DNA from 4 places in the Pseudoalteromonas sp. Angola-30 genome. Region 4 is predicted to be linked to each of the others. Evidence: predicted binding sites of a transcription regulator. Region 4 holds the regulator's gene; each other region holds the start of a gene.
What was found. The regulator sigma-54, encoded in region 4, starts transcription at its own class of promoters, with help from an activator protein. The targets are predictions, from matches to a motif close to GTTGGCACGNNNNTNGNNT.
Positions count from the first base shown of each region.

Region 1: the regulator sigma-54 is predicted to act here: its motif matches at 1,303-1,321, upstream of PSH54_RS05805 (EF-hand domain-containing protein).
Region 2: the regulator sigma-54 is predicted to act here: its motif matches at 6,560-6,578, upstream of PSH54_RS09475 (putative urea ABC transporter substrate-binding protein).
Region 3: the regulator sigma-54 is predicted to act here: its motif matches at 6,132-6,150, upstream of PSH54_RS08095 (EF-hand domain-containing protein).

Region 1 covers NZ_JAQREI010000003.1:111,522-119,236, forward strand. The annotation lists gene PSH54_RS05795 (response regulator) at 1-252, shown strand, start outside; gene PSH54_RS05800 (PA4780 family RIO1-like protein kinase) at 271-1,125, opposite strand; gene PSH54_RS05805 (EF-hand domain-containing protein) at 1,380-1,655, shown strand; gene PSH54_RS05810 (hypothetical protein) at 1,667-2,119, shown strand; gene PSH54_RS05815 (MFS transporter) at 2,248-3,549, opposite strand; gene PSH54_RS05820 (putative bifunctional diguanylate cyclase/phosphodiesterase) at 3,554-5,494, opposite strand; gene yghU (glutathione-dependent disulfide-bond oxidoreductase) at 5,641-6,480, opposite strand; gene PSH54_RS05830 (rhomboid family intramembrane serine protease) at 6,571-7,152, opposite strand; gene PSH54_RS05835 (type 1 glutamine amidotransferase domain-containing protein) at 7,257-7,715, opposite strand, start outside.
Region 2 covers NZ_JAQREI010000005.1:186,372-194,086, forward strand. The annotation lists gene uca (urea carboxylase) at 1-2,183, opposite strand, end outside; gene PSH54_RS09455 (urea amidolyase associated protein UAAP2) at 2,285-2,923, opposite strand; gene PSH54_RS09460 (urea amidolyase associated protein UAAP1) at 2,926-3,645, opposite strand; gene PSH54_RS09465 (ABC transporter ATP-binding protein) at 3,642-4,421, opposite strand; gene PSH54_RS09470 (ABC transporter permease) at 4,418-5,185, opposite strand; gene PSH54_RS09475 (putative urea ABC transporter substrate-binding protein) at 5,255-6,289, opposite strand; guanidine-I (ykkC/yxkD leader) riboswitch at 6,346-6,509, opposite strand; gene PSH54_RS09480 (cytochrome-c peroxidase) at 6,745-7,715, opposite strand, start outside.
Region 3 covers NZ_JAQREI010000004.1:214,195-221,909, reverse strand. The annotation lists gene sohB (protease SohB) at 1-230, opposite strand, end outside; gene PSH54_RS08115 (VolA/Pla-1 family phospholipase) at 331-2,760, opposite strand; gene PSH54_RS08110 (YciK family oxidoreductase) at 2,988-3,734, shown strand; gene rluB (23S rRNA pseudouridine(2605) synthase RluB) at 3,963-4,832, opposite strand; gene scpB (SMC-Scp complex subunit ScpB) at 4,829-5,419, opposite strand; gene PSH54_RS08095 (EF-hand domain-containing protein) at 5,571-6,092, opposite strand; gene PSH54_RS08090 (hypothetical protein) at 6,314-6,745, opposite strand; gene xthA (exodeoxyribonuclease III) at 6,987-7,715, shown strand, end outside.
Region 4 covers NZ_JAQREI010000005.1:59,389-67,103, reverse strand. The annotation lists gene kdsC (3-deoxy-manno-octulosonate-8-phosphatase KdsC) at 1-226, shown strand, start outside; gene lptC (LPS export ABC transporter periplasmic protein LptC) at 223-777, shown strand; gene lptA (lipopolysaccharide transport periplasmic protein LptA) at 767-1,315, shown strand; gene lptB (LPS export ABC transporter ATP-binding protein) at 1,312-2,037, shown strand; gene PSH54_RS08865 (RNA polymerase factor sigma-54) at 2,107-3,606, shown strand; gene hpf (ribosome hibernation promoting factor) at 3,634-3,921, shown strand; gene PSH54_RS08855 (PTS sugar transporter subunit IIA) at 3,926-4,378, shown strand; gene rapZ (RNase adapter RapZ) at 4,398-5,243, shown strand; gene PSH54_RS08845 (HPr family phosphocarrier protein) at 5,284-5,556, shown strand; gene mgtE (magnesium transporter) at 5,816-7,174, shown strand; gene PSH54_RS08835 (zinc-dependent metalloprotease) at 7,221-7,715, opposite strand, start outside.

The sequences.
Region 1 (7,715 bases), on a different contig from region 4:
TATAAAAATAGCAGTATAGAACTAACTAATTTTGAATTTCAGCTATTTAAGCCCTTGTATTCTAACCCTAACAGAATCTATTCACGCGATAGCTTAATGGACACCATGTACGCAGACCAACGTATAGTTAGCCACCGTACTATAGACAGCCACATAAAAAAGTTACGTAAAAAGCTTGATGAAGTAACGCAAACCGACAGCGTTATTCAGTCGGTTTACGGTGTGGGCTATCGGTTTGTTCATCCTCAATAGCTAAACGTGAGCGTAGTTTTACTCATCGTCAGCGTTTTTAATACGCTCTAAACGGTCGAACTCTTCGTATTCGGCCGCTTGTATTTCATCGAGTACCGCATCTACGTCTGCAGATTCGTTACTGTCTTCAAATTCTCCGCTGAGCACAGTGTTTGGCGTTAAGCTAGCCTCTTCAAACAGTGCCCACATTTCTTTAGCGTAATGGGTGTTTAATAGGCTAGGTGCAAACTGCGCATAATAACGGCGTATGTTGTTTACATCGCGCGTAAACATTGCTTGCGCACTGTTATTGGCTGCGGCGTTTACAGCTTGTGGAAGGTCAATAATTACAGGCCCTTTACTATCAACAAGTACGTTAAATTCCGATAAGTCACCGTGGATAATACCAGCGCACAGCATTAATTTAATATAATGAACCATCATACTGTACTGCTCAATAGCGTCTTGCTGTGTAAGGGTCACATGCCCTAACTGTGGAGCAACATCACCGTCTTCATCACATACAAGCTCCATTAACAACACACCATCAATACAGTAATAAGTATCAGGAACTCTGACGCCAGCGCGTGATAAACGTGAAAGCGCGTCTACTTCTGCATTTTGCCAAATTTCTTCTTCTAGTTGCCGTCCATAACTAGAGCGTTTACCCATGGCGCGGGCTTGGCGTCCGCCTCTTACTTTTCGGCCTTCTTGATACTGAGCTGCCTTTTTAAAGCTGCGTTTAACGGCATCTTTGTAGACTTTAGCACAGCGAATTTCGCCACCGCTGCGCACCACAAATACATCCGCTTCTTTACCGCTCATTAAGCGGCTTATCACTTCATCAATTAGGCCATCATCAACGAGTGGCTGGAGGCGTTTAGGTATTTTCACTGCGATACAACTAGAAAAATTGGAAGATTAAACATGTATGTTAATAAGTCCTTAGTATGTTAGCTCTCAAAACAGGTGTTGAAAGTGGTTTTAAGTAATTAGTTATCACAATAACCGAAATACCGAATAAGGTAAAAATAACATGATAAAAATCGGATTTATTTTTATTTCCTTATTGTTTGCACAATGTTTGCGTTTTTTAAGCGTACTTTATATTCATACCCTTTATTAATATTTAACCCAAGGTGACCACGATGAAGCATTTTTCTACTTTTGCCGTTGCTGCATTATTATCAATGGCTTTTTCAGCCAATGTTGCAGCCAGAGGCGGTGATAACCCACCACCTAAACCTGACTTTTCAAGCATAGATGCAGATGGTGACGGTGTGATTAGCCTTGCAGAATTTAGCGAAAGTGCGCCACCGCAAGGCGATGCGCAAACTATTTTTGACGAAATAGATGCCGATGGGAATGGCGAAATTAGCGAACAAGAGTTAAGTGAACACAAGCCACCACGCCGCGCACGTTAAGGGAGAAAAATATGATCAACAGTATTGGTAGCTCAACGAGTTTTATGACTCAACAATCTAGCCAAGTAAGCGCTTTAACTTCAGAGCAAACTGAGTTTGTTAAAGAAACACTTGCAGAATTTGATGCACAAAACCTCAGCACGGAAGATGCGCAAAGTATTCAAGCTGCATTTGAAGAGCAGGGGATCTCACCTACAAAAGAGTTAGCTGATTTAATGAGCGAACTTGATTTTGACGCTAAAAGTATTGGCTATGCAGGACGCCCTGAAGGGCAGCGCCCGCCACCGCCGCCGCAAAACTCGCTAGAATCTGTTGATACTGACGAAGTGGTTAGCTACTTAGATGAGTTATTAACTGAGTATTCAAGCCAGCTATCTGATGAAGATAAAGAATCAATTCTTTCATCGGTACAAGAAAAATTTGGTTTAAGTGAAGGTGATTCACTGCTAAATGTAACTGCTTAGGTGTTATAACTTGAGGTAAAGCTGACTGTTTATCCTTAGGTCTTAAGTCCAAAGCCCGGCAATTATTTTGTTGGGCTTTTTTAATATACCAATTCGCTTAATTGATCACGTATTATTGCGCATTGGTATTACTCCGCTTGAGGCAAAAAAATCGCGCTAATAGCACCTAACAAACCGAGCAGGCTATACAACAAAATAAGCTGTGCGGTTGATAAAAATGCTTCTAAAAGCCCTATACTCCCTAACATTAAAAGCAAAATGCCAATTACAGTATTACTAACCGACACATAATCAGTGCGTTTATTGCCTTGTGCCATATCTACTAAATAGGTTTTACGCCCGAGCCGTACGCCTTGATGAGCAATGCAAAGCAAAAAATAAAAACCAGGTATTACCCAAGCATATTCAAACAGCTGGCTATACCATGTAGCTATTACAAACACGCTCACGCCGTTTATGGTGACAAGCAACGCACTGATCACAAGCACCTTTTGGCTAGAAAAATCGCTGAGTCTTCCCCATATTGGCCCAGAAATTAAACTTGCTAAGCCAGACACGGCTAAAAATACTGCCAATAATGAAAATTCAAACTGCTGAGAGCTTGCTAAAATAATATAAAAAGGCGCGCTTAGGGCTGAGCAAAGTAAAAAGGCGCGGGTAATTACAAAGTGTGCAAATTGTTTATCTTGATAAAGCAGCTTTAATTTACTTAGCGCATTTAAAAAGCCATTTTTACCGCCTTGTGTCGCGCCTTTGTATTCGTTTATGCGGCTATAAAAAAGTGCAGCAACAACCCACAAAACGGCGCCTAAACACAGCGCAATTAATACCGTATTTTGCTCTTTTTGCCCCGAAAAAAACCACATCATTAAACCAAAAGTGAGTGTTGCAAAGCCAGCAATACTTGCCGCTAGGCCACTAATATTGCCCCGCTTTTTTTTAGGAATAACTTTACCTAATACATCTTTAGCGGCAATAGAATTAAACCCGCGGGCGAGACTAAAGAGCACCAGCAGAGCTAAAATTGCATAGCCAGCCTGAGCGCCTTCTAGCAAAAATGAAACACCAACCATGGCGCCAATACATACAGCTTGGGCAAATGCACCGCAAACCCATACCCACTTTCTTACTGAGAGTTTACGGATAATATTGGCTATCGCTAATTGTGGTAATAAAGAGCCCGATTCTCTTATAGGCACCAGCCACGCTATAAACGCGCTTGGCACGTTTAAGCTTTGCATTAACCAAGGCAGAGTGACTTTAGGGTTGAGGAGGGCATCGGCAAACTTACTAAAAAGCTGGCTTGTTAATAAAAGAATAAAGTTACCGGCCACTTCTTTGCAGTCATCTTCGTTTATGTCTTTACAGGCGCGTGCGTCTTCATCGTTGTTAAGGCGTTTATAGACTTGCTCTTTAGTGAGTTTTTTCATACTGCTAGCTACACAATTTGTTTTGCTCTTTGAGGTACGAATCTACAAAGTGTTGTTCCATAGGTTTAGAAAAGTAATAACCTTGTAGGTGAGACACACCAATTTCTTTTAGCATGTTGGCTTGCTCTAGAGTTTCTACACCTTCAGCGACTACTATAAAATCTAGTGTTGAGGCCATTTGCACAATCGCATGAATTATACTTAAGCCTCGCTTATCCATGTTTTGAATGAAACTTTTATCTATTTTTACTATGTCTACACCAATATCTAACATGCTCGACAAGGATGAGTACCCAGTACCAAAGTCGTCAATAGAAATACAAAATCCTTGTTTTTGCAGCTCTTTTACTGCTGCTAAAAAGGTGAGCTTATCCTCAGCAAACACAGATTCAGTGATTTCAAGGTGCAGGTTTTCTGGCTTTACGCCGTATTGTTCAACGATATTTACAACCTTAGTAACAAAATCAGGGTCTTGAAGTTGTATTACAGATACATTAACGCTCACAGCAATAGGGGGTTGTACGTTTTTAAACGTGCAAGCTTGCACACACGCTTGCTCAATAACCCATAAGCCAAGTTCGGTTATGAGGTTGTATTGCTCGGCAATGGCAATAAATTCATCAGGAAATATCGCTTCGTCATTTAATTGCCAGCGTAAAAGTGACTCAAACGAGGTCACCTTCGCTGTTTGGCTATCCACAATAGGCTGAAACACTAACCGCAAGCCGTTGTCTTTTATTGCACTTGCTAAGCGTTTACTGAGCAATTGTTCGCGTTCTTGTTGGCGCTTTAAGTCATTGTTGTAAATATTTACGCAGCCTTTGGCAATACGTTTTTGATGGTACATGGCTAAATCTGCTGAACGAATTAACGCGCTTAAATCACCCTCATGCTCAGGAAATAACGCTATGCCAATAGTGGCAGATACCCAGCTTTGGTATTTATATCGTTCATGCTCGGCACGAATGCTTTTAATAACCTTTTTGGCAAAATCAAATAAGTCTTGTTCATCCTCATAGGTTGTTAAAATTAAAAATTCATCTCCGCCCCAGCGGCATTTGTATAAGTGGCGGGTGCAAACGTTAGTGAGTCGCTCGGCTATTTCTTTAAGTACTTGGTCGCCAACTTTATGACCCATAGAGTCATTAATTTGCTTAAAGCCATCTAGGTCTACAAACAGTAAAGCGAGTTTTTCCTCGGGGTGATCTGCCAGCTGTTTATTTGCCACTTTTAAAAAAGCGGTACGGTTTAATAAACTTGTTAGTGGGTCAGTGTTTGATAAACGGTAAATTTCTTCTGTGCGTGTTTCTACTTTGCTTTCCATTTCGTTAAGTAGTTCGCGGTTTTGATTTCGTAATTTTATGGCTGTTTGGGTAAATGTGGCCGACTTATAAGAAGAGGCGACCATAATTGCCGAAAAAGTAATGCCCAAAAAGCCTAATACATAGTGGTAATAGTCATCAGATAAGGTTAGTACTATAGAGTAAGGCATTAATAAAATAATGCTGTAACACACTGAGGTAAAGCGACTACCCGAGAGCAAATTGGCTGAGCCTCCAGCAAATGCCGACAAAATAGCTATTGTGGTGGTAATTTCAACGGTGGATGAGCTTTTATGAAACCACAGTGCGTAACATGACCACGAAATCGCGGTCGCTATACACCCCACCGAAAAGCGTTTTAAAAAGCTATTTGCATTAAAAGGCTGGTTAACTTCTTTGGTGTAGTTAAAGTAAATAACATCCATTAGCCTTGCTGCTAAAACAACCAGCATAAAAAAAAGCCAAATTATTTTTTCTTGATTTGTTCTCTCATCCGTTAGGTCAAATGCAAATACAAGTACAAAGCTAACTAACGCCGAAACACCAATGCCAGATAAAGCATTAGAATATAAAAGTTTTACGGCTTCTCTGCGTTCATCACTATTTAAATTTTTATATTGCACTCATTAAAGCCTTATGAAAAGTAATGCGGGTAAAGCAGGTTACATTTTATAAAAACACAATAATAAATATAGTTTAATGACAGGGAAAATGCAGATTTTAAATAAAAAAATGCCCATAACACAATGTCTTGTTATGGGCTGTTAGATTAAATGTCGCTGGCGTTATGTCGTTCGCTAAGTTGCTCTTCTTCAGGGCCCCAGGTGCGATTAACACGTTGACCACGTTTAACAGCGGGACGCTTTGCTATTTGCTCTGCCCAGCGCATTACATGAGTGTAAGAAGCAACATCTAAAAACTCAGCGGCGTCGTATAATTTTCCAAGCACCAACGAGCCATACCAAGGCCAAATGGCAATGTCGGCAATAGAGTATTCACTACCCGCCATGTATTCGTTTTCACTTAAGTGGCGATTTAATACATCGAGCTGGCGTTTAGTCTCCATAGTAAAACGGTCTATTGGGTATTGCATTTTTGTTGGTGCGTAGCTGTAAAAATGACCAAATCCGCCACCTAAATAAGGCGCTGAACCCATTTGCCAAAATAGCCAATTACGGCACTCGGTCTTGGCTTTAAAATCTTTTGGGATTAGCACATCAAATTTTTCTGCCAAGTATTGTAAAATTGAACCTGACTCAAAAATGCGTGTTGGTGGCGTGGTAGAGTGATCCATTAGCGCAGGAATTTTAGAGTTTGGATTAATATCAACAAAGTCTGAGCCAAATTGGTCGCCTTCGCCAATGTTAATTAAATAGGCATCGTAGTCGGCATCGGTTAGGCCAAGCTCTAATAACTCTTCAAACATAATGGTCGCTTTTTGGCCATTAGGCGTGGCTAATGAATAAAGTTGAAACGCATGCTTGCCAATGTCTAAGGTTTTGTCATGAGTGGCGCCAGCAATAGGGCGGTTAATATTAGCAAATTTACCACCACTTTCGCTGTCCCACGTCCAAACTTTAGGCGGCGTGTATTTGTGTTCATTACTCATAAATAACCTCAATTTAAAAATGTAATTAATTTATATACTCATAGATAACAAGCTGGGGGCGTAAAAAATTAATTAAAGGCAATGAAAAAATTATCGTGCTTTTAATTTATCTGCTTTGGCAAGTTTATACCCTAAAAAGAACCCACTTAACGCTCCAAAAAGGTGACTCTCGAACGAGACATGAAAGCGTTGTGGTAGCACGCCCCAAATAAATCCGCTGTAAAGCACTGCCACTACTAGGGCAATAACAATAGACTTAAACGAGCGCCTAACCACGCCATAGCACAGTATAAATCCCCATAAACCATAAATAACGCCGCTTAATCCAACATGAAAACTACTTCGACCAAAGGCCCACACTAATAGCCCGCCAATTAACGCAGTAAATATAAACACGGTATAAAAGCGTTTTACACTGTATTGGCAAATTAGCCAGCTAAGTACAGCAAAAGGCAACATGTTGCTAGCAAAGTGCCACCAGCTGCCATGTAAAAATGGGGCGCATAAAATGCCGATTAACCCTTGAACGCTGCGAGGGTAAATACCTAAACCATTAAGCGTAATGCCAGGTAAACTATTGATCACTTGTAGTATTAGGCATATAAAAACTACGCTAAATATTGCAAATCGCGTACTGGTTATCAATGAAGATGATGATGGGGTAGTTGGCATATAAACGCTTTAGTAGGATTGTTTTGTACCAGTATAGGAGTATGTTTTCGCTATTAAAAGCGATTTAATAAGCGCGGCGTTATACGCCGCGCACAGGGTTTATTTTAACCTAGTTTAGTTAATAGTTTTTTCGCCGCAAGCTCTGAACTTGCTGGATTTTGGCCTGTAATCACTAAACCATCTTCGAGCGCTAATACGCCCCAGTCGTCGGTTTTTTGATAATCGCCGCCTTTTTTAATGAGTTCATCTTCAACTAAAAATGGCACTACGTCTGTTAATTGCACGGCGGCTTCTTCTGAGTTAGTAAAGCCTGTTACTTTTTTACCTGCAACTAAGGCATTGCCTTGCGCATCTTTAACATTTAAAAAAGCGGCACTTGCGTGGCAAACAGCCGCTACTGGCTTTTGCTCTTTTACAAACTTTTCAATAAGTGAGATTGAATCGCTGTTATCTACTAAATCCCATAGTGGGCCGTGGCCGCCTGGGTAAAATACCGCGTCAAAGTCGCTGGCGTTTACTTCACTTAACTTTTTGGTGTTTGCCATAAGTGTTTGTGCTGCGCT
Region 2 (7,715 bases), 130 kb from region 4:
GGGCAAACAAACCCGCCTAAGCTCGGGCCATCGGGGCCTAAAATTACCGGCATGTCGCCTGTAAAGTCGACTGTGCCAAACGCATAGGCATTATCGTGAATATTAGAAGGATGCAGGCCTGCTTCGCCGCCGGTTTCGCGTGCCCAATCTGGCTTAGGACCTATTAAACGAATACCTGTACGGCTTGAGTTGTAGTGAATTTTCCACTGATGCGCGTGTATGGTTTTAATGTCATCTTTAGTAAAAAAGTCTGGCGCACCATGGGGGCCGTACATTACTCGCAACGTCCAATCGTTTGTAATAGGAGTAACAACGTGCTCGTTTAAGCTGGCTAACGGTTGTGCTTGTATAAATGTTGGTAACGATAAAAAGTCGCCCATGCGCAGGGCTCTGCCGCAGTGTCCACCAAATTGCCCTAACGTAAACGTACTTTTGCTACCTAAATAATCAGGGCATTGAATACCGCCGCTAAATGCTAAATAAGCACGGGCGCCAGCTTGCGTTACGTTGCCAGTTTTTAGTACTTGCCCCGCTTTAATATTAATTATTTGGTTACATTGCTGGGCTTTCTCGTCAAGCCACAGCTCAATAGGCGCACCGGTAATAGCTACTTGGCAGTCTTGGTAAAATTTAAGGCTTGGCCCTTGTAATGTAATTTCTAAACCGGCTGCGTCAGCAGGGTTATTTAATAAGCGGTTAGCAAGTTTAAATGAGTAAAAATCAAAAGGGCCTGAGGGCGGCACACCAATATCCCAATAACCAATACGGGCAGGGTAGTCCTGAATGGTGGTCATAGTGCCTGCTTTTAGCACTTCGAATCCTGCAAAATGAGCTTTAAAATCATTTAAAGTACGAGTAAAAATACAGCCTTGTACAAACTCCTGATGCGCTAAAATTTGTTGCACGTAACTTATATTGGTTGTTACACCATATACTTTTGAATTATTAAGAGCAGAGTTTAGTTGCTCAATGGCTTGCTCGCGGGTATCTGCATGAACAATCACTTTAGCCAGCATAGGATCAAAAAAAGGTGAAACGGTTAATCCGGCTTCTATCCAGCTATCTACACGTACATTATCCGTGGGCCACTGTACTTGGGTGAGTAACCCCGCTGAAGGTTGAAAGTTTTTAGCTGGGTTTTCGGCGTAAATACGCGCCTGAATAGCATGCCCTGTAGGTTTAATACTATCTAAAGCGGATAAATCTAACGCTGTATTTTTTATTGATTCGCTATAGGCTATTTTTAGCATCCAGCTTACTAAGTCTACGTTATAACACGCCTCTGTAACGCCATGCTCAACCTGTAAGCGGGTGTTTACTTCTAAAAAGTAAAAACGGTCGTGGTCGTTATCGTAAATAAATTCAACGGTTCCTGCGTTCAAATAGTCAATTGACGCCATTAAGTTTTTAGCTGTGTCTAGCATTGCTTGACGTGTGCTTGCTGGCAGGTTTGGTGCCGGTGTTTCTTCAACTACTTTTTGATTACGACGCTGGCTTGAGCAATCTCGCTCGCCAAGTGTCACTACTTCACCAAAGCCGTTACCTAATACTTGCACTTCGATGTGGCGGGCTTTTTCTACAAATTTTTCGACAAATACACCGTCGTTTGAAAAGTTTTGTGCGCCTAAATGTTTTACGTTTACAAAAGCTTTTTCTAACTCGCTTTGAGAGTCGCAGCGCTGCATGCCAATACCGCCACCACCCGCGGTGCTTTTAAGCATAACTGGATAACCAATTTTTGCTGAAAAAGCAGTTAACTCGTCTAAATCGTTAATTAAACCACTACCAGGGACTAGCGGTACATTTGCTTGCTCAGCTATATCACGCGCTTGGTGTTTAAGCCCAAACTCAATCATTTGCTTAGCGCGAGGGCCAATAAAGCTAATGCCATGTTGTTTTAGTTTTTCTGAAAAATCGGCATTTTCGCTTAAAAAGCCATAACCAGGGTGTATTGCTTGTGCACCGGCTTGCGTGGCTATATCAATAATTTTTTGCTGGTTGAGGTAGGTCTCGCTTGCGCCGCCTTCACCTAAGCTGTAAGCCTCATCGGCTTCGAGTACGTGTAATGACTCTTTGTCGGCTTGCGAATATAAGGCAATACTTTTAATGCCAAGCTTTTTAAGGGTACGAATAATTCTGCAGGCTATAGCGCCTCGGTTAGCTATTAGAACGGTATTAAACATAATTTTTACTCGTTTTCGCGGGTCGTCCCGCAGCAAATTTGTAAAAGTGATTGGGTCGTCCCAAACACATGCCTTGCGGCTAATTAAATAATTGATATAAGTTATTGCCAAATAAGCACTTCAACGGGGGTTGGGTTATAAGCGTTACAGGGATTATTAAGCTGTGGACAATTGGAAATAAGCACAATGCAATCCATCAGCGCTTCAAGCTCTACGTATTTTCCTGCGCCACTTATGCCATCGGCAAAGGTTAGTTTTCCGTCGTTGGTTACAGGTACATTCATAAAAAAATTAATATTGTGGGTTATGTCTTTTTTACTTAAACCAAGCTCTGGTTGCTCGTTGATTGCTAGTAACCAGCTATCGCGACATGCATGCATGGTTTTTTTATCAAGAGAGTATCGCACTGTATTGCTCTCACATGAACATGCCCCACCAACGGTATCGTGTCGACCACATGTATCGGCAACAATTTTAAGCATAGGATTACATTCATCTGATAGTAGTACGGTACCTGTTGTTAAATACACATTACCTTGTTCACGAATTGTATCGGTAGCGCTGTAACGCTCACTTGGTTTGTTCGCATTATAAAAAAGCGTATCGGCGGCTTGGTTACCTTCTAAGTCTAAAATGCGTATGGTTTCGCCTTTTTTTACCACATGTAAGTAATAGTCGCCGGCATCAACAACTTGGCGATTAATAGCATCTTGTTCTAGTAGTTGGCTTGTGGTGATCATTATTAAACTCCTTCTAACCCTAAGTGATAAATTCGGTTGTTTTCGTAGCCGCGCTGGTTTTCGCTACAGCTGTTTTTACATTCATCGTCATCGCTTACAGGTTCTGATGGCAGTATTTGATACTCAATTTCAAATTGCGGATATTCGCTGGCGCTATCAAGTGGGTGAGGGCAGGTGTGAAACAGCACTAACGTGTCCATTTCAAAGCGTAGTTCTATATAATCGCCGGCTTTTGAATGCCCACTTTGATAGTTTAAGTCGCCGCTATCACTGGCAATTACTTTGCTAAATAGATTCAGGTTAGCGGCCAGGTCTTGTTTAGTTAGTCCGTATTTAGCCGCTTCAACTAAAAATGCATCTAAGCCATTTTGCTTGAAGTTATTACGTTCGTTTTGGTAGTCGCGTTTGCCCCATTTTTTTTCAACTGATTGAGCGTTACTGTTGCCGCTTAAGGTATCGTGCCAACCGAGCGTGTCGTCGGTAATCGCGCAAAAAACACGTGCCATATCTGAATATAAACAATGGCCTTGGGTTAATTTAAAGGTGTGTTGGCACTTTAGAGTGTCGGGGGCGTTGTAGCGCTCGAGTAAATTTTCGGGGTTGTAAAACAACATCCCTACATTTGCGCCACCAGTTTTATCAATTAACCGTAAGCTAGTACCGCGACGCATACGCATAGACCAGTGTTTACCTGAGGTTAAAGTATCTTGATACAAAATCATGCAGTGACTTCCTTTTTTGTAAATTGCTGAGCAAGTGAGTGGTTTTGAGCTTTGGTTTCGCTATTAAGCGGTAAATCGTAAGTAATTTGTGCTCCATACGCGTTAGGTGCTTGTGGGTCATGGCGTACTTTGTCAAATACCCATAAACGAGAACCCAGCTCAAAGCCTTCTTGAATGTCATGAGTAACCATAAATATGGTGAGGTTGTTTTCTTTCCATACTTTACGAATAAGCTGGTGCATGTCTTTTCGAATACCGGGGTCTAGTGCACCAAAGGGCTCATCGAGCAAGAGTATTTTTGGGGATTTCATTAATGCTTGGGCAATAGCCAAGCGCTGTTGCATGCCGCCCGATAATTCGTGTGGGTATTTATTAATAGCATGAGATAAACCTACGGCTTCCATAAATTTAAGCGCTTTTTGTTTTATCTCGCGTTTTTGTTTGCCAAAGCAGCGCCCTAAAAAACGACTGGCAGAAAACTCATCGGCAATCATTACGTTTTGCAAAGCAGTTAAATGCGAGAATACAGAGTACTTTTGAAATACAATGCCGCGCTCTTCACTTGGCTCGCTAGAAATAGGCTTGCCGTCTAAAAGTATTTCGCCTCGTGTTGCTTGCTCACTGCCCAATATCATTTTAAGCAGGGTGGTTTTACCGCACCCAGAAGCGCCCACCATAGAAACAAATTCACCTTGCTCTACGTTAAGCTGTAAACGCTCTAATATTTGTACATCAGCAAACGATTTCCATACTTTGTTTATTTGTAATAGGCTCATTTTCCAGCCTCCTGATGGTGGTACCAAGGGAAGCAAAGTGATGATAATTTACGTAAGCTAAAGTCCATCAAAAAGGCAAGCGTAGTGATCCAAATTACATAAGGTAAAATGACATCCATCGACATATAGCGCCTTACTAAAAAGATGCGATAGCCCAGGCCTTCTTGCGCGGCGATGGCTTCAGCGGCAATTAAAAATAGCCATGCAGTGCCAAGCGATAAACGCACTGCAGCAATTAAGCGCGGCATTATTTGTGGTAAAACAACACGTATAGCAACCAGCCATGTGGAGGCGCCCAAGGTTTGGGCTTTTATTAAAATTTCGCTGGGCAATTGGCGAACATGGCCCTGAATATCGCGAATAATGACAGGGGCAGTGCCAATAATTATTAGCATTACTTTGGCAAGCTCTCCTAGGCCAAAACTAATAAATAAAATGGGGAAAATGGCCATTGGCGGTATAAGCGAAACAATAGTAATGAGCGGCGAAAAACCGGCTCTAAACAGCGGCAGCAGGCCCGATAACATGCCGATTAATAAACCCAGCCCCGCGCTAATTGTGATACCTAAACAAATACGATACACACTCGCAGCGGTGTCTTTCCAAAACAGGTAGTCGCCACTGCGTTTATCAGGGGTAAATGCAAAGCGCTCGACGGCATCGGCAATTTGCGTAAAGCTTGGCAGCAGTTTATCGTAAGGGTTAGCCTCAAGACGTTCGTTAGAAGCGCTAAAGTAAAGTAGCAACAAAATTACAAACGGCAAAAAAGCCAAAAATCCTTTCAGTGACCGCGAGGGTGCTAAGTTCATTAATTTTTTCATAGTGGGTTCGCTTTATAAGCTGTTGTTAACGGCCATTTCCATAAAGCTAGGGTCAAAACGCAGCTTTATATTTTGCGGGTTACCTACTACGCCGCTTGGAGTTTCAATGCCTATAAAGCCAGCGTCAGGTGCGCCATCTCCTAATAGGCCATGCTTAAATGAAAACTCAGCAACGTATTTCATGGTTTTGCCAAGGTGAGGGCTTTGCGTAAATTCCACCGCTTCTTTGGCTTTATAAAACATTTTGGTGCTGGCAAGTTGAGCTTGATAGCCGGCTAAATCAGTACCTGATGCTTGGGCCATGTGTGAAAGCGCATTTTGATCAGCACTCATTTTTTCCATGATCTCGTACCATGCGCCTACTAAGGCTTTACCTAGTTTTGGGTTTTCTTTTAAGGTTTGAGTGTTTACTACTAAAAGGTCGATGATTTCGCCAGGGATGTTTGATGAGTCGAATACTTTGCTAGCACTAGGCTGTTTTTCTATTTCAGAAAGTAGTGGGTTCCATGTAACAACAGAAGTTACATCTTCAGTTGTATAAGCGGCGACTAAGTCGGCATCTGAGGTATTAACTACATTTACGTCACGCTCTGTTAAGCCAATCGAGTCTAAACCGCGTGCTAATAAATAATGAGATACGCTTAGCTCAACGAGGTTAATTGTTTGGCCTTTAATTTGTTTTAAATCGGTTTTATCTTTCAAAACGATACCGTCGTTACCATTTGAAAAGTCGCCAACTATAAGCGCGGTACTATCTACAAAGCTAGCTGCCGGAATTGTTAACGCATCCATGTTGGTCATGGTGCATGCATCAAACTGGCCTGAGGTATATTGGTTAATCGATTCGATGTAATCGTTAATTTGTACTACATCAATTTCAATATCGTATTTATCGGCCCATTTTTTTACTATGCCTGAGCTGTCGCCATATTCCCATGGCATCCAGCCTACATAGATTGACCAACAAACAGAAAATTTATCTTTAGCGAGCGCATTTGAACTGCAGATTAAAGCGAGGACTAACGTAAGTGTTTTTATCGTTTTCATTTCGTATTCTCCAAGTTTTACACGGTTTTTGGGCGCAGGAGTTCCAAGCTAATTGAACCTCCCGGGCTTTTGTCCCGCCGTGTAACCCTTGCATACGCAAATATAAAAACTAAACACCCTTGGTGATTACTTGTTATATAGCTAGGTTGGCAACTCTCGGACCAGTCGTTCATTTTACTTCGTTAAGTACACATGAACCGGAACCCTAGTCGCCTGTTTAGCATTAAATTGTGCTGGTTCAAAAATCCTTGAACCCCTACGCTTTTTAATAAGCATGAAGCTAGCCAATATTTAAGTGTTGGTTTAAGTTTATGAAATTAAAGCACTAAATTTATTTTTGTGTTTTTTTAAATTATAAAAGCGATGTGGAATGTTTTAATTTGGTGCGATATTTAAGTGCATTGAAATATATTGGTGCAATGGCACTGCTGAATAAATTTACTCAGCAGTGCTTGTTATAATATGCGTAAAAATGCCCCTAGGTCTGCTTGTTCTTGCTTAGTTAAATTAAGCTTTATAAGCAGGTCGGTAGTTTTAGGGAAGTGTGGGTCGTTTAGTTGATTTTTTCGTGGTTTGGGCCTTACTCCACCATGGTTATATAAGGCGACAATGCCGGCTAAATCGTCAAATAAGCCGTTATGCATCCACGGAAATGTTTGCATTAACCCTAATAGCGATGGGGTTCTAAATTGGCCAATATGCTCAGGGTTGTGGGTGGCATCGTAGCGGCCTTTATCTTCAAAACGGCGGCCGTAATAATGCAGCCCTGTGCCATGGAATTGGTTGTCACTGAGTAGTGCGCCGTTATGGCAAGTCATGCATTTAGCTTTAGTTCTAAATAGGTGCAGGCCATTTAACTCACTATCACTTAGGCTACTAACTGCTTGTTGTGGATTTTTATTAAGCTGCGTTAAAAAAGTTTTATAGCGGCTATTTGGCGCTGCTAATGTGCGCTCAAACGCAACTAAGGCTTTTGCCATTTGCTCGGTGGTTAACGTGCTGCTATTAAAAGCGCTTTGATTAAATGCACGGTAACTCTTATCTTTATTTACTCGGGCTAAGGCTATTTTTGGATCTAAGTCCATTTCAATCGGGTTTTCTATTGGCATAAGTGCTTGCTGCTCAGCGGTGCTTGCGCGTCCATCCCAAAAAAAATGTTGCCATTGATCAATACCAAAAATAGCGGGGGTGTTACGCGTGCCTACTTGCTCGTCAATGCCTATGGCAGTTGTACGGCCATCATGAAAGCCTTTGTCGCGTTCATGGCAGGTAGCGCAGCTAACGGTATTATTACGTGAAAGCTGCACATCATGAAAAAGCTTATCGCCTAGTGCAACATGCTCCGGTTTAGGCGATGCTACAGGCAAAAGCGACATGGGCTCAACGCTTCTTCCGTCACTGGTTTGAATAGCAGGCCAATGAGCTT
Region 3 (7,715 bases), on a different contig from region 4:
ACTTTTTGCGCTTTATGATGCGCCTTTAACTCTTTTTTAGTTAAAGTATTCTCTAAAAAACTGTGTTTTAAGTCATCTAGTTGCTCAGACAAATCGTCTATTTCTATGGCTCCTTTTTTAGCTTTAGGTTTTACTGCTGAACCCACAATAAGGGTTAAAATAATTGCAATAGCAATAACAAAGGTAACCGTTTTAGCAAAAAACAAACCGTATTCGTATAAAAATTCCAACTGGTCTCTCCATTTATAAATTTAAGCTAATTTATCATGCTTTATAACAAAAAAAAGCCACTAAACAGTGGCTTTTCAAGGTTAATAAGGTATTTGCTGATTAATCAGTCACAACCTCTGGGTTACTGACTAATAACATACGCCCGCGTGCAGCTAAATAAGTAGCTACTTGGAGCTGCATTTCAGCGTTTGCTGCTGCACTGCCCTCAACAGTTGCCGCTTGGGCGTCGTCTTGTGCTGGCGTTAAAATTGAGCCATGGTGCCCTTTTGTAAATTTCACCAAATAACTCGCTGGGGTTTCACTTAGTGCTTGTGAAGTGCTTACTGTTTCAAGCCCCATTAATGTTGCTAACGGAATTGTGCCCGATATAGGGTTATTTGCTGCCGCTGGCGGAATAACTTGGTCTGGTTTGTTATCTGCGCCATCGCCTACAACTACATTAGTGTATACAGGTGTACCTAATGCATTTACCGCTGCTGCATAGTTTGTTGGGTCTCCGCTATCAAGTGCGGTTTGCGCTGCAAAAGCAAACTCGGTCATTACCGCTTGAATGTTAGCAAGTTTTGTAGTTTCCCCTGCCGTAGTAAGTGAGGTTACATACGCCTGATAGCCACAAGTTAAAAACGCTTCCATATCTGGTAATAATGTACCACAGTTTGAAATAGCATCCGCTTGTAAAAACTCGTTAAACTCTTGCGACTCTGCTGTGCCAGCTTGCGATAATACAGAGCCTTGAATAAATGGCCCAAATGCAGCCGATTCAAGTAAAAAGCTTGCTATACCGCCACCGCCACTGGCAAGTGCTACCGTGTTTACCTTAAATAATGGGTCAACTGTATCTGCAAGCGGAGTATTAGCCTGAGCTATAAATGCAGGTGCAACAATAGAGCCTAAAGAATGCCCTACATAGGTTACATCTTGTGCGTTAATTGTCTCATCATTAATAAAGTTTAGACCTAAGCGTAAGCCTAATAAATCTGCTGATGATTGACGCAAGCTATCACGAGCCACTAATAATGAGTTTAAGTTCATGTAACTTAGTACTGAACCCGTCGTTGCATTAAAGTCATCTGTCCCATCAGCATCAACATCTACACCACGCTCACCATGGCGAGGATGATCAATCGCCGCTGTGGCAAAACCTTGAATTGAAAGTTGTGCAGTTAGCGCCAACATGCTTTCTTTGTCTGTTGTTATACCGTGTTGCATAATAACAACTGGCCAGCCAGTTTCTGGCATTTCAATTGGATCAAGACCTTGTGAATCACGAATAAAATTAATAACCGGTAAAATAGGTTTGGTTATTTGCACTGGCACATTCGCCATGCTTTGCACTTTAGGAATAGAGTTATACTTAGTTAAATGGCGCGTAGTGTCTAAACCTAAATCACGCAACTGTCCGTCACTTAACGCAGCACAAAGCCCATCATTATCGCTAATTGGCTCTGCAGGGAAAGCTTCGCCTGCTGCAGCTTTGTAACCTAAAACAGCTACCGCGTTGTCACACATACCTTGCCAATATGTATCATTTAAATCACTTATTTCAGTGCCTGATGGGGTGCCTAAATACATAGGTAACATAACGCTACCTTTTAAATATTGCACACCAGAGAACGCATCCGATACGCTAACACCCGCTGCTGCAAATACTTGCTGCACATTTACCATTGCTTGTTCAGGTACACTTACCATTGGTGTTGGTAATGCATCATTTTGTAAGCTAGCTGCCAGTAAGTTTTTAATTGTGCCAAGCACAGGACCCGCTGATTGAATGGTCATAGCAGCAGAAAATATAATATCATCTTTTGTAATATCACCTGAGCTTACAACCACATTCTCATAGCTATTTACTGCCGCTTGAAGACCAAGCTGAGCATCAGTAATCAATGGAGCTTCTTCACTTACAGAAGCGTAAGTAGAAGAAGGCTGAATAGAACGCCCTTGAGAGTCTTTTAATCCAGTGGTTAATACATTTATGTATGAACTTCCTGGTGTGAAAGGTTTTAATGGGATAATAGCAACTGCATCGCCAGAGGCTTGAGAAATGAAGTCTACGCCGTAGGTTAATTCACCTACCAATTTACACGCTGAACCAGCTGTAACAACAGCACATTCTGCGTCAGTTAAGCTTGCGCCCATAACCACTTCAAAAATTCTTACTGTACCAGGCGACGCTGCAGAGGTTTCATCAAGCGATACGCCTGTAGGGAAAGTTAAATCAATTTTGTAAGGCACTTGCGATGACCAGCCATCTAACGCACCTAGCGCTAATTGCGGATCTGCATAAGCAGTGCGAGGCACAGAGACGTTATCATCGTCTAATTCACCTGGAATATTAATTGTGCCGTCTTGAGTGCCGCTCATTAATAAATCGTTAGGGACAGATAAAACCCCATTCGCAGGGTCAAAGGTCACCGTGGCATTAGGTATTATGGTTGCAGTATCGTTTTTAACATCTTCTAATGTTTCTCCGCCGCCACAACCTGCTAACGCAGCTGTAACCGAGAGTGAGAGTAGCATTTTTTTCATATTGTTGGCTCCGCACATATCTTTATTTTTATAGTGTGTTCGTTCAAAGTAAGTGTGTTTAATCAGTGTAGTAAAGTTAAAACAATGTAATCAGTTTATTAATGAGACATTAGACCAGTTAAACTTAACGTAAAGTTTATAATTCCGCCACCTAAATTTTCAATAAATTCGATTACTTGACGATTTGCTATGTTAAAATCAAAAAAATTTTATAAATTGGTATTTATATGCAAACTTATCAAGCAACTCCAAATGCACTTCAAAATAAAGTAATTTTAATTACAGGTGCCGGCGATGGTATTGGCCGCGTAGCAGCAATTACCTACGCAAAGCATGGCGCGACAGTGATTTTACTTGGTAAAACAACAAATAAGCTCGAATGCGTTTACGATGAGATTGTCAATGCTGGTTACCCTCAGCCTGCTATTGTGCCAATGGACTTAAAAGGCGCGACAAAACAAAACTACCGCGATTTAGCAGCTACAATCGAAAGTCAATTTGGCCGATTAGACGGCTTATTAAATAATGCCGGTATTTTAGGTTCGCTCGGGCCACTTGAGCACTTTTGCTCTTCTACGTTTGAAAATATCATGAAAGTGAATGTTACTGCGCAAGCAATGATCACCAAAGCGCTATTCCCTGTGCTGCGTAAATCAGAAAATGCCTCTATTGTTTTCACTTCATCAAGCGTTGGCCGTAAAGGGCGCGAATTTTGGGGGCCTTATGCAATATCTAAATTTGCAGTTGAAGGCATGATGCAAACATGGGCCTGCGAAGTAGGTAAAACCAATATCCGTGTAAATTGTATAAACCCTGGCGCAACGCGTACCTCTATGCGCGCATCAGCGTATCCAGGGGAGGATCGCGATAAGCTTGCTACCCCCGAAGATTTAATGCCAACGTATTTATATTTAATGAGTGATGACTCGAGCGATGTAAACGGTGAATCTCTCGATGCGCAACAAAAAAAGTAAACTACATTTTTAATTATAAAAAAAGCCGCATACATTGCGGCTTTTTTGTCGGTAATTTTTTGTAATTATACCAATTCGCTTAATTAAATTATCTATTTTAAGGCTAGAAAAACGTGTTGTTCGCTAGGCAAAAAATTCGCTATTTAGCTGTGCTAAATGAGCATTTTTTTACCTAGGTAGCGACATGTTTAGCCCCGCAAAATGATTAAGTATTATTACGGATTGGTATTACTTACGCTTAGTTTGTTTAACACGCTGGTTATGCTTTTTAACCGCTTTACGAATTTGGTTAATTTTAGCACGCTTGTCTTTGCGTTTTTCAGGCATAACCGACAGTTTAGTTTGTGTTTCGCGGCCTAATTTAACGGTTTTGCGTAAATAGTTAACGGTTTCTAAATCAAGTTCAGCCCAACCACCTTGAGGAAGGCGCTTATCTAGCTCTAATTTTCCGTAACGAATACGAATAAGGCGCGATACTTCTACATCCTGCGATTGCCATAAGCGGCGAACTTCGCGGTTACGTCCTTCGTTTAGCGTTACATTGTACCAGCGGTTAATGCCTTCACCACCCAAAGATTTAACCGTTAAAAATTTAGCAGGACCATCTTCAAGCTCTACGCCACGCGTTAGGTTTTTAATGGTTTCATTGGTCACTTCACCAAATACACGGGCTGAATATTCACGCTCAACTTCATAACTTGGGTGCATTAAGCGGTTCGCTAACTCACCATCATTGGTAAATAACATTAAACCTGCCGTGTTAATATCTAGTCGACCAACAGCAATCCAACGCTCACCCTCTATGCGTGGTAAACGATCAAAAACAGTACGACGTCCTTCTGGGTCTTTACGTGTACTTAACTCCCCTTCTGGCTTGTTGTACATAATTACACGACAAATACGGTCGGCTTTTTCTTCAATTTTTACGCTGTGGCCATCAACACGTATTAAGTCTGTTTCCTCAACACGGTCACCTAATTTAGCCACTTTACCATTAACACTAACGCGGTTTGCATTAATGTATTTTTCCATTTCACGTCGTGAGCCTACCCCTGCACGGGCTAGGACTTTTTGTAACTTTTCACCTTGAATACTCATTCGGATGGTTCTCTCACAGAAGGATCACTTAATAACTGGTTTATTTTACTTTCCTGTTGCGCTGGCAATGCAGGGAGTTCATCTAAACCGGTTAACGAAAAATAATCTAAAAATAATTTTGTTGTGGCATAAAGCGCTGGTTTACCAGGTACTTCTTTATGCCCTACTACTTTAACCCACTCTCGCTCAAGGAGGGTTTTAATAATTGCTGATCCGGTTGTTACGCCTCGTACTTGCTCTATTTCACCACGCGTTATTGGTTGCCTGTAGGCAATTAACGACAATGTTTCTAGTAGTGCGCGAGAGTACTTAGGTGCCCGTTCTTGCCATAAATTACTAAGCCAAGGGCTTAAACTACTACACGCTTGAAAGCGATAGCCACTGCCTACTTCAACTAGCTTAATGCCACGTGTTTGATAGTGGGTATGTATAGCGTCTATTGCAGTGTTAATTCGTGACATAGAAATAGCTAAATCAGCCAATACAGTATCTTTTAAGTGGCGTTTGCTAACAGGTTTGTCTGCAACAAATATAGCCGCTTCAATGATCTCAATTAATTGTTCATCACTAATTCGACGACCCGCCATAATATTTTGCTTTGCCCTTTAAAATACGTAGCCATCTATTATGACAGAACATCGCAAAAGGGGGAAAATATATCTGCTTTTAAAACAAATTAAATGCACAAAAAAGCCAGCAATTAATGCTGGCTCTTATGTGTAGCGTATTTAGCTAATATTAGCTGTTTTTATAATGCTTTAGTGCATCATCTTCAGCAACGGCTTTACCGTATTTGCTAATGTAGCCTTTAAACTCACCTTTACTGATGCGTTTATCATTGTTGCCATCCATGTAACCAAAATGGTTTGAAATATCATCATCGTCAGCTTCTTCTACTGAGATGTAACCATTTTTGTCGTTATCTAAACTTCTAAAATCATTTTCGATTTTATCAAATTTAGCTATTTTAGCTTTAAATGCCGACTCACTTACTTCGCTGTCAGTCGCTACCTTACCGGTATTTAACTGCATGTAAGTGTTAAATTCTTTACGACTGATCTCGTTATCCATATTGGTATCAATATTTGAAAAGTGGCCCCAGATGCTATCGTCATCTGCTTCTACTTTTGAAATATAACCATCACTGTCGTTATCTAAACTTGCAAAATCGCTATCGATTTTTTCAAGGCCTTGGTTTGAGGCACAAGCGGCTAAACTTAAAGAAGCTAAAATAGTTGTTGCGAGTGTTAACTTTTTCATAAGACGTATCCTTGTAGTTAGTAAATGTCACTTTAACTAATACAAGTCCAATGCCAAAGTGCACAAGCCGCCAACAATCAATAAGTTACGTGTATTTAGCTTATTTTATATACATTAATCAATTACTTAGCTTTGCAATGATTGCTGCATACCTTGTAATTTTTGCAAAAAAATACCCAGTACAAACTGGGCATTACTTTAATCTATATGTTACCGCGAAATTAGATTGCTGCGTTTTGGTAACGCTTTACAAATTCAGTTACGTTTTGTCCGTTACACTTTAACGAGTTTAAGTTACCAATTTTTTGGCGAACAGGCGCAAGGCCTTGCTTTAACGCTGTGATACATAACTGTGTTTCTTGGTGTGCATCTTTTGCAAACACTTCAACTTTTGATTCAGCAGCTTGGTTAGACGTTACTTTTTTAGCAATGTCGCGAATATCTTGACCATTACATAAAACACTTTTAGAAAAACGCGATAAGTATACACCGTGTTGTGCTGCTTCTTTACGCGCTGCGCTAAAGCCTTCATTTGCACTTAATACACATAATTTAGATTCAAGTTTATTATCTTGGCTAAAGTAAGTGTTGCTTTTTGCTGATACAGACACAGAGGCTAATAAAGCAGTAGCTAAAAGTAATTGTGTTTTCATGAGAGAGATCCTATTTGAACGACTAAACAAGTAATTTTTGCGCATTATATATTCAATAATCACGAGATCAATTGAATTTTTTATTTATTTAAATAATTAATAAAGCATTTACAATGTTTAAACTTTGCGCACCAATTGATCAACATTTGCGCAGCTATTTTCTCATTTCGATCATGTTATGTAGGCTTATTTACTGATACAATTTAGTTATAAAAACAGAGTCTAATTAAAGGTAAATTTTATGAAGGTTATTTCTTTCAATATCAATGGTCTGCGAGCTCGCTTACACCAGTTACAAGCAATTATAGATAAACACCAGCCAGACATTATTGGTTTGCAAGAAATTAAAGTTCATGATGAGGCGTTCCCCCTCGAGGACGTACAAAAAATGGGTTACCACGTTTATTTTCATGGTCAAAAAGCGCACTACGGTGTGGCAATGTTATGCAAAAATAAGCCTAAATCGGTCTTAAAAGGTTTTGCCAGCGACACTGAAGAAGCACAGAAACGCATGATAAGTGTGACAGTTGAGCAAGAAAATGGCCGCGACCTAACGGTAATGAATGGTTATTTCCCACAAGGCGATAATATAAATCACGAAACAAAATTCCCTTATAAGCGCCAGTTTTACAAAGATTTAATGACCCATTTAGAAACAAACCACACGCCCGATGAAGACGTTATCGTTATGGGCGATATCAATATTTCGCCTACCGATTTAGATATTGGTATTGGTGAAGTAAACGCTAAACGCTGGCTTAAAACAGGTAAGTGCTCGTTTCAACCAGAGGAGCGCGAATGGCTTGCTAAATTATTAAATTGGGGATTTAAAGATACCTTCAGAGAGCAAAACCCTGATACAAGCGACAAATACTCGTGGTTTGATTATCGCTCTAAAGGGTTTGTAGATAATCGTGGCCTACGCATTGATGTTGTGCTTGCTACCCATGCCCTTGCCGAGCGCTGTATT
Region 4 (7,715 bases):
GTTAACTGATGAACAAATAGCCTATATTGGCGACGATGGCCCTGACATGCCAGTAATGGAGCGCGTTGGCTTTGCCGTTGCAGTTAACGATGCGCACCCGCTAATTAAGCGCTTATCGCATTACACTACGCAAATGCCTGGCGGCTTTGGCGCCGTTAGAGAGCTCACAGACTTACTTATGCTAGAGAATGGCATAGCGCTTACAACACAAGGCACCAGTTCATGAATGCAGCACGCGTTATACTCAGTGCGTTATTCATCGGCTGTATGGTTTGGCTTTGGTACCCTTATTTTACCCAAACCAATGTAGCGCCAGAGCAAGAACCTGAAGTAATTGCAAAGCCCGATTACACCGCTATAGAGCTTAAGCAAACAGCCTATGACGAGCAAGGCAAAATAAGCCATAAAGTCACAGCGGCTAAAATGGAGCTGTACCAACAGCTTGGTTTTACGTTTTTTGAAAAACCTATTTTCACCTTGTATAACGAAAAGCAAACATGGCGAATAAATGCAGACGAAGCAACGCTTTACGAAGATAAACAACTTATTTTAGAAGGCAATGTGGTTGCTAAAAATTTAGTTGATAACGCCATGATAGATAACATCGATGCCGATAACATCGAAGTCGACATTAAAGCGCTAACAATGCGCTCTGAGCAGCCAGTGGTTGTCACTGGGCCTAATTTAAAAATTGTCGGTAAAGGCCTTGAAGCCGATTTAAAAACCGAAGTAATAAAACTAATTAACCATACGCGAACAATATATTATGACCAATAAACTCACTAAAATACTTATTATCCCATCGCTAATGCTTGCATTTAGCGCCTCTGCTGCTGAGCCTGCTGCTCAACCGCCAGCAAATCAAATTTCTATTAGTGCAGACCGTCAAGAAGGCCAACTTAAAGAAAACGTAGGTATTTTTGAAAAGAACGTCGAAATTGTGCATGGCAATCGCAAAATTACAGCCGACCGACTCGAAGTACATAAACGTGAAGACTTAGGGGATAACAAACAACTCCTTATTGCCACTGGCAGCCCAGCCTACTTCGAAGAAAAACAAGACGATGGTACCGTAATGAGCGCCAGTGCAAACGAAGTACGTTACGACGTAGCAAAGCGCTTTTTAACGCTTGTTGGCGATGCTGAAGTCGCACAAGCCGGTCAAAAAATTAATGCTAAAAGTATTACCTACGATATGCAGCAGCAGCTTATTAGCGCAGAAAAAGACGAAAACTCTACGGATCGTGTCCACACAATTTTAGTGCCTGTTGAAGCAAAAATTAAAGAAAAAACAGGTAACGAAGGTCAACCATGAGCACCTTAAAAGCAGAACTATTAGCAAAAAGCTATAAAGGCCGCCAAGTTGTAAAAAATGTAGGCCTTGAAGTAGAAGCCGGCAGCATTGTTGGCTTATTGGGCCCTAATGGCGCAGGTAAAACCACCACCTTTTACATGATTGTAGGGTTAGTACCTAGCGACAAAGGTAAAATTTCTATTGATGATAACGACATTACGTTATTACCTATGCACAGCCGCGCCCGCTTAGGCATTGGCTATTTGCCGCAAGAGTCATCAATATTTAGAAAGCTGACAGTTTATCAAAACCTAATGGCGATTTTAGAAACGCGTAAAGAGCTCAATAAAGCCGCGCGAGAAGAAACGCTTAACAACTTACTTGATGAATTTAGTATTCAGCATATTCGCGATAGCCAAGGTATGGCGCTTTCTGGTGGTGAACGCCGCCGTGTAGAAATTGCCAGAGCACTGGCAGCAAACCCTAAATTTATTTTATTGGATGAGCCTTTTGCTGGTGTTGATCCGATTTCAGTGTTAGATATAAAGAAAATAATAGAACATCTTAAAAACCGTGGCATTGGCGTATTAATTACCGATCACAATGTAAGAGAAACCCTTGATGTTTGTGAAAAAGCCTACATTGTTTCTCATGGGGAGCTAATTGCATCTGGCACCCCAGAACACGTATTAAATGACAAAACTGTACGCGATGTTTATTTAGGCGAGCAATTTAGGCTGTAACATTTAAGCCACACCTACAAGCATCTGCTAATATTAATTATAACAACATAAAAGGATTGTTAGAGATACATGAGGCAATCATTACAGCTGCGCATGGGCCAGCAACTTACAATGACTCCACAATTGCAACAAGCGATTCGCTTGCTGCAGCTCAGTACATTGGATCTCCAGCAAGAAATACAAGAAGCACTTGATAGCAACCCGCTATTAGAAGTAGAAGAGCAAGATTACACGGAAGAGTCGGCTGGAAAAAATGAACAAAAAGCAGATACGGATGATGTAACCGTAAGCGCATCGGCTGACGATACAACTAGCGAGTACGAGCAAGACAGTGGCGAAGCTTTAAATAAAGACACCGTTAGCGATGATATGGCAATGGATGTAACCTGGGATGAGTACATGAGCGCAGCCCCTGCGGCATCCTCAGGCCCAATGCCGGAAGATGAGTCTATTTATCAAGGTGCCTCTACTGAAACGCTACATGAGTATTTAATGTGGCAGCTTCAGCTTACTCCTTTTAGCCCAACTGACGAAGCCATTGCTATTGCCATTGTAGAAGCTGTAGATGACTCGGGTATTTTAACGCTAAGTTGCGAAGAAATTTTAGAGAGCTTTAACCAAGAAAACGATGACGAAGTTGAAGTTGAACTTGATGAAATAGAAGCCGTTTTAAAGCGTATTCAGTTATTTGACCCTGTAGGTATAGCCGCGCGCAGTTTACAAGAGTGCTTGTGTATTCAGCTAAACCAGTTTGATAAAGACACCCCTTTTATAGAACAAACTAAAATGATCTTAACCGATCACATTGATCTATTAGCGGCACGCGACTATCGTACATTAATGAAAAAGACTAAGCTTAAAGAAGACGAGCTTAAAGAGGTCATGACCCTAATACATACCCTCAACCCAAAACCTGCAGATACAATAGTAAGGGAAGAGTCGGAGTATGTAATACCAGATGTATCGGTTAAAAAAATAAAAGGCCGCTGGGTGGTAGAGCTAAACCCAGATAGCATGCCAAAAATACGCGTAAATAGTCAGTACGCGGCTATGTCACGTACCGTAAAATCAAGTGGTGATAGCCAGTTTATTCGCTCTCACTTACAAGAAGCTAAATGGTTTATAAAAAGCCTTGAAAGCAGAAACGACACGCTGCTTAAGGTAACAAACTGTATTGTAAAACAGCAACAGGCATTTTTTGAACATGGCCCAGAAGCCATGAAGCCAATGGTTTTAAACGATGTTGCTGAAATGGTAGAAATGCATGAATCGACAATTTCGCGTGTTACTACGCAAAAATATATGCATACGCCACGTGGTATTTTTGAGCTTAAGTATTTTTTCTCAAGCCACGTAAGCACTGAAAACGGCGGCGAGTGTTCATCAACCGCAATACGTGCCCTAATTAAAAAGCTAATTGCCGCGGAAAACTCAGCTAAACCATTGAGTGATAGTAAAATTGCGGATATATTGGCAGAGCAAGGAATTAAAGTAGCTAGACGCACAATAGCAAAATACCGTGAATCGCTAGCTATTCCACCGTCAAATCAGAGAAAGAGTTTGATATAAGACGTAAAAAACAAAGAGGAAATGCTTATGCAACTAAACCTAACTGGTCGTCACGTAGAAGTAACTGATTCACTTAGAGACTATGTAAATAATAAATTTGCAAAGCTAGAAAGGCACTCAGATCATATTAGCAATGTGCATGTCATTCTCGATGTAGAAAAACTCAACCAAAAAGCAGAAGCGACTATTCATGTAAGTGGCGCAGATTTATTTGCCTCAACAGAGCACCAAGATATGTATGCCGCTATAGACTCGTTGATTGACAAGCTCGATCGTCAAGTCATAAAACATAAAGAGAAGCTTGCTAGACACTAATATTATGAAATTAAGTACATTAGTATGCCAGGACTGCAGCAAAGCTGCGGTCCTTTTTAGTAGTAAAAAAAGAATTTTAGAGTTTATCAGTGAGCTTGCTCATGAAAAGCTCCCCTACTTACCACAACAAGATATTCTTAATGCGCTGGCAAGCAGAGAAAAGCTAGGCAGTACTGGTATTGGCCGGGGGATCGCCATTCCTCATGGCAGAATGGGTGGCGTAGAAGAGCCGCTGGCTTTAGTACTTGTTAGCGACACACCTGTTAACTTTGATGCTATTGATAACTGCCCTGTTGATATTTTTGTTGCACTCATCGTACCAGATGGCGATAACCAACAGCACCTAAAGACTCTGGCAACCATAGCTGATAAACTGAGCAACAAAGAATTTTGTAAACAGCTGCGTAGTGCTAAAACCGATGCAGAGCTGTATCAAGTAATTGTTGATCAATCGTAGTAAATACTAAGGGCTATAAATGGAGTTAATTATCATAAGCGGCCGTTCTGGTTCAGGTAAGTCGGTTGCTTTACGCGTGGTTGAAGATTTAGGCTATTATTGCGTAGATAATATTCCGGTCAACTTACTGCCCTCTTTAGTGCGAAGTGTTTCAGATAACTATGACAAAATAGCCGTTAGTATAGATGTTCGTAATATCCCCAAAGAACAAGACGAATTTAACGATATTCTCGAGTACCTTCCTGACTTTGCTAAACCCACACTGTTTTATTTAGATAGTGATGATCAAACACTGATCAAACGTTTTTCAGAAACACGCAGATTACACCCTTTATCCATCGATTCGCTGCCGCTTGATTTAGCAATAAAAAAAGAAAAAGAGCTGCTTGATGTACTCGTAACGCGCGCTGACTTTATGCTTGATACTACCGATTTAAGTGTGCACCAATTAGCAGAGTCAATTCGCGAAAAAATACTGGGTAAAAAAGATAAGCAACTTATTGTAACGTTTGAATCGTTTGGCTTTAAACACGGCATACCTAAAGAAGCTGATTATGTTTTTGATGCTCGCTTTTTGCCAAACCCCCACTGGGAGCCTGAACTTAAACCGCTTACGGGCCTTGATCAACCAGTAAAAGATTTTTTGGCAAATCACAGCATAGTGCAAAAATTCACTTGGCAAATTCAAACCTTTGTACAAACTTGGTTGCCACACTTAGAGCGTAATAACCGTAGTTACCTCACTATTGCAATAGGCTGCACTGGTGGTCAACACCGCTCGGTTTATTTAGCGCAAGCCATTGGTGAGAGCTTTGCTATGACGCATCCGAATGTCAAAATTCGTCATCGTGAGCAAGAAAAGTAACCTTAAAATAATAACCTGTTCAGTTTAGGTATAGTAATTTATGCGCTGTGAAGACACATTTTTAATAAAAAATAAATTAGGCTTACACGCCAGAGCGGCAACGGTCCTTGCGCAATTAGCTGTGCAGTTTGATGCTAAAATCACCTTACACCAAGATGATAAAGAAGCCGCAGGCGACAGCGTATTAGCTTTAATGCTACTTGAAAGCAGTAAAGGTAAAGAAGTTAAAGTAGTCTGTGAAGGCCCTGATTCAGAGCAAGCTTTGCATGCGGTTGGGCAATTAATTGCACAACGATTTAACGAGCAAGAATAATTTAAAGCACCATAGCCTTATAAGTTAAAGTCTTATCAGGCTGAACTATAAAGATTTAGTAAGTTAGGGTATTCCGACTCGCCTAATTTAGTGCTTTAATTTAAGGTAATAAAGCCATGCCCCTGCTAAATTTGGTTACTTAATTTTAAACACTAATTTAGCCCCAGCATTGGGTTTAACACAAAAAATAAAGAAAATAACAGTGGGCAACACCACTTACTAAACACCTTTCCATTACACAAAAATATTTAGGATGCCAATGCCAGAAGCGTTTGAACAAGACTATCCACTACAGCAACTAAAACAAGTGACTAAATCACTTAATAGTGGGCAATTTGTTCAAGTAAGACGCATGCTAGCAAAAACAGCACCTTGTGATACAGCACTGCTGCTTGAATCCTCTCCGCATAAAATTAGACGCATGCTTTGGCAACTGGTTGACCCAGATGTGCAAGGGGATGTGCTAGAAGAGCTCTCTGAAGATGTACGTTTAGGTATCATTGCACAAATGGAACCTGAGCATATTGCCGCGGCCACTGAGGATATGGGCCACGATGATTTAGGTGAAGTCCTACGTAGCCTACCTGATACCGTGTACAAAGATGTGGTTAGCGCTATGGATACGCAAGACCGCGAACGCGCTACACAGGCCCTATCTTACCAAGAGCGCTCTGCAGGCGCGCTAATGAACACCGATACGGTGACCATTCGCCCAGACGTTACACTTGATGTTGTGCTGCGTTATATTAGGCTACGCGGTGAGCTGCCAGAGGGCACCGATGATTTATACGTTGTTGATAAACATAACTGTTTTTTAGGTGCATTATCACTTAGTACACTGTTAACTAATCCGCCTGAAAAAATTGTTCAAGATTTAATGGATGAAGACTGTGAGTCTATCCCTATTTCGATGGATGAAAGTGAAGTTGCTCAGTTGTTTGAGCGCCATAACTGGATATCGGCCCCTGTAGTCGATGATAACGCCCACTTGCTTGGGCGTGTCACTATTGATGATATTGTTGATGTTATTCGTGAAGATGCGGAGCACAGCTTATTAAGCCTTGCTGGTCTTGATGATGAAGAAGACACCTTTGCACCTGTTTTAAAAAGCTCAAAAAAACGCTCAGTATGGCTTGGCGTTAACTTACTCACAGCCTTAGCTGCCGCCTTCGTGGCCAGCTTTTTTGAAAGCACCTTAGATATATTACCTATTTTAGCTGTACTCAATGGCATTGTGCCCTCAATGGGTGGTGTAGCAGGTAGCCAATCTTTAACTCTGGTTATTCGCGGTATTGCCGTGGGCCATATTAACCAAACGAACCAACGATTTTTAATGGCTAAAGAGCTGGCGATAGGCGCATTAAACGGGGTTATTTGGTCAATACTTATAGCCAGTGTAATTGCGCTTTGGCAATGGGATTTTATGCTTGGCGGCGTGCTCGCATTTGCAATGTTTATGAACCTTGTAGTGGCCGGTGTTGCTGGCGCATGTATTCCTATTTTATTGAAAAAAATGAATATAGACCCTGCACTTGCCGGTAGTGTTGTACTTACAACAGTAACTGATATTGTCGGTATTTTTGCCTTTTTAGGCACCGCAACGTGGCTACTTATTTAGCAACCTGAACTCAGGTTAAGTAGCCACTACACACTAAAACATATAATTAAATTGGTGAGCCCGGTGGCATTGGTAAACCACTGAAGTTTTCAGGCCACTTACCTACTTTTAAAAACTGTTTTATTTGCTCTGCTAAATACTGTTTAAATGCGCTTTCTCCTACACTGGTATTACTTAACATTGAGTTTTGATTGTACTCTTTACTTAGTTTTACCAAGTAGTAACGTAACTGCGCCTGCACCTCTGGGCTTACCTTGTCACTAGTGACTAAATCCGCCATATTTTTTGCAGTTAAAAACTGCACCCGCTGGGTGATTTTGCCTTTCATTGTATTAGGTGATGACACATTAAACACCTGGCTATAAAGCTGCTCTAGCAACTCATCTAAGCTGTAAAAATTATAATTACGAACTTGTTGTTGAGCTAAACGATTCAAACGTTGTGGGTTTAATAATAACGATAAACTATGCTGCGCAGCTACTTCTGGCAAGGCCATCGCATCAAGTGTTATACCCGTACGCCCTGTTATGCTTTCACGCGA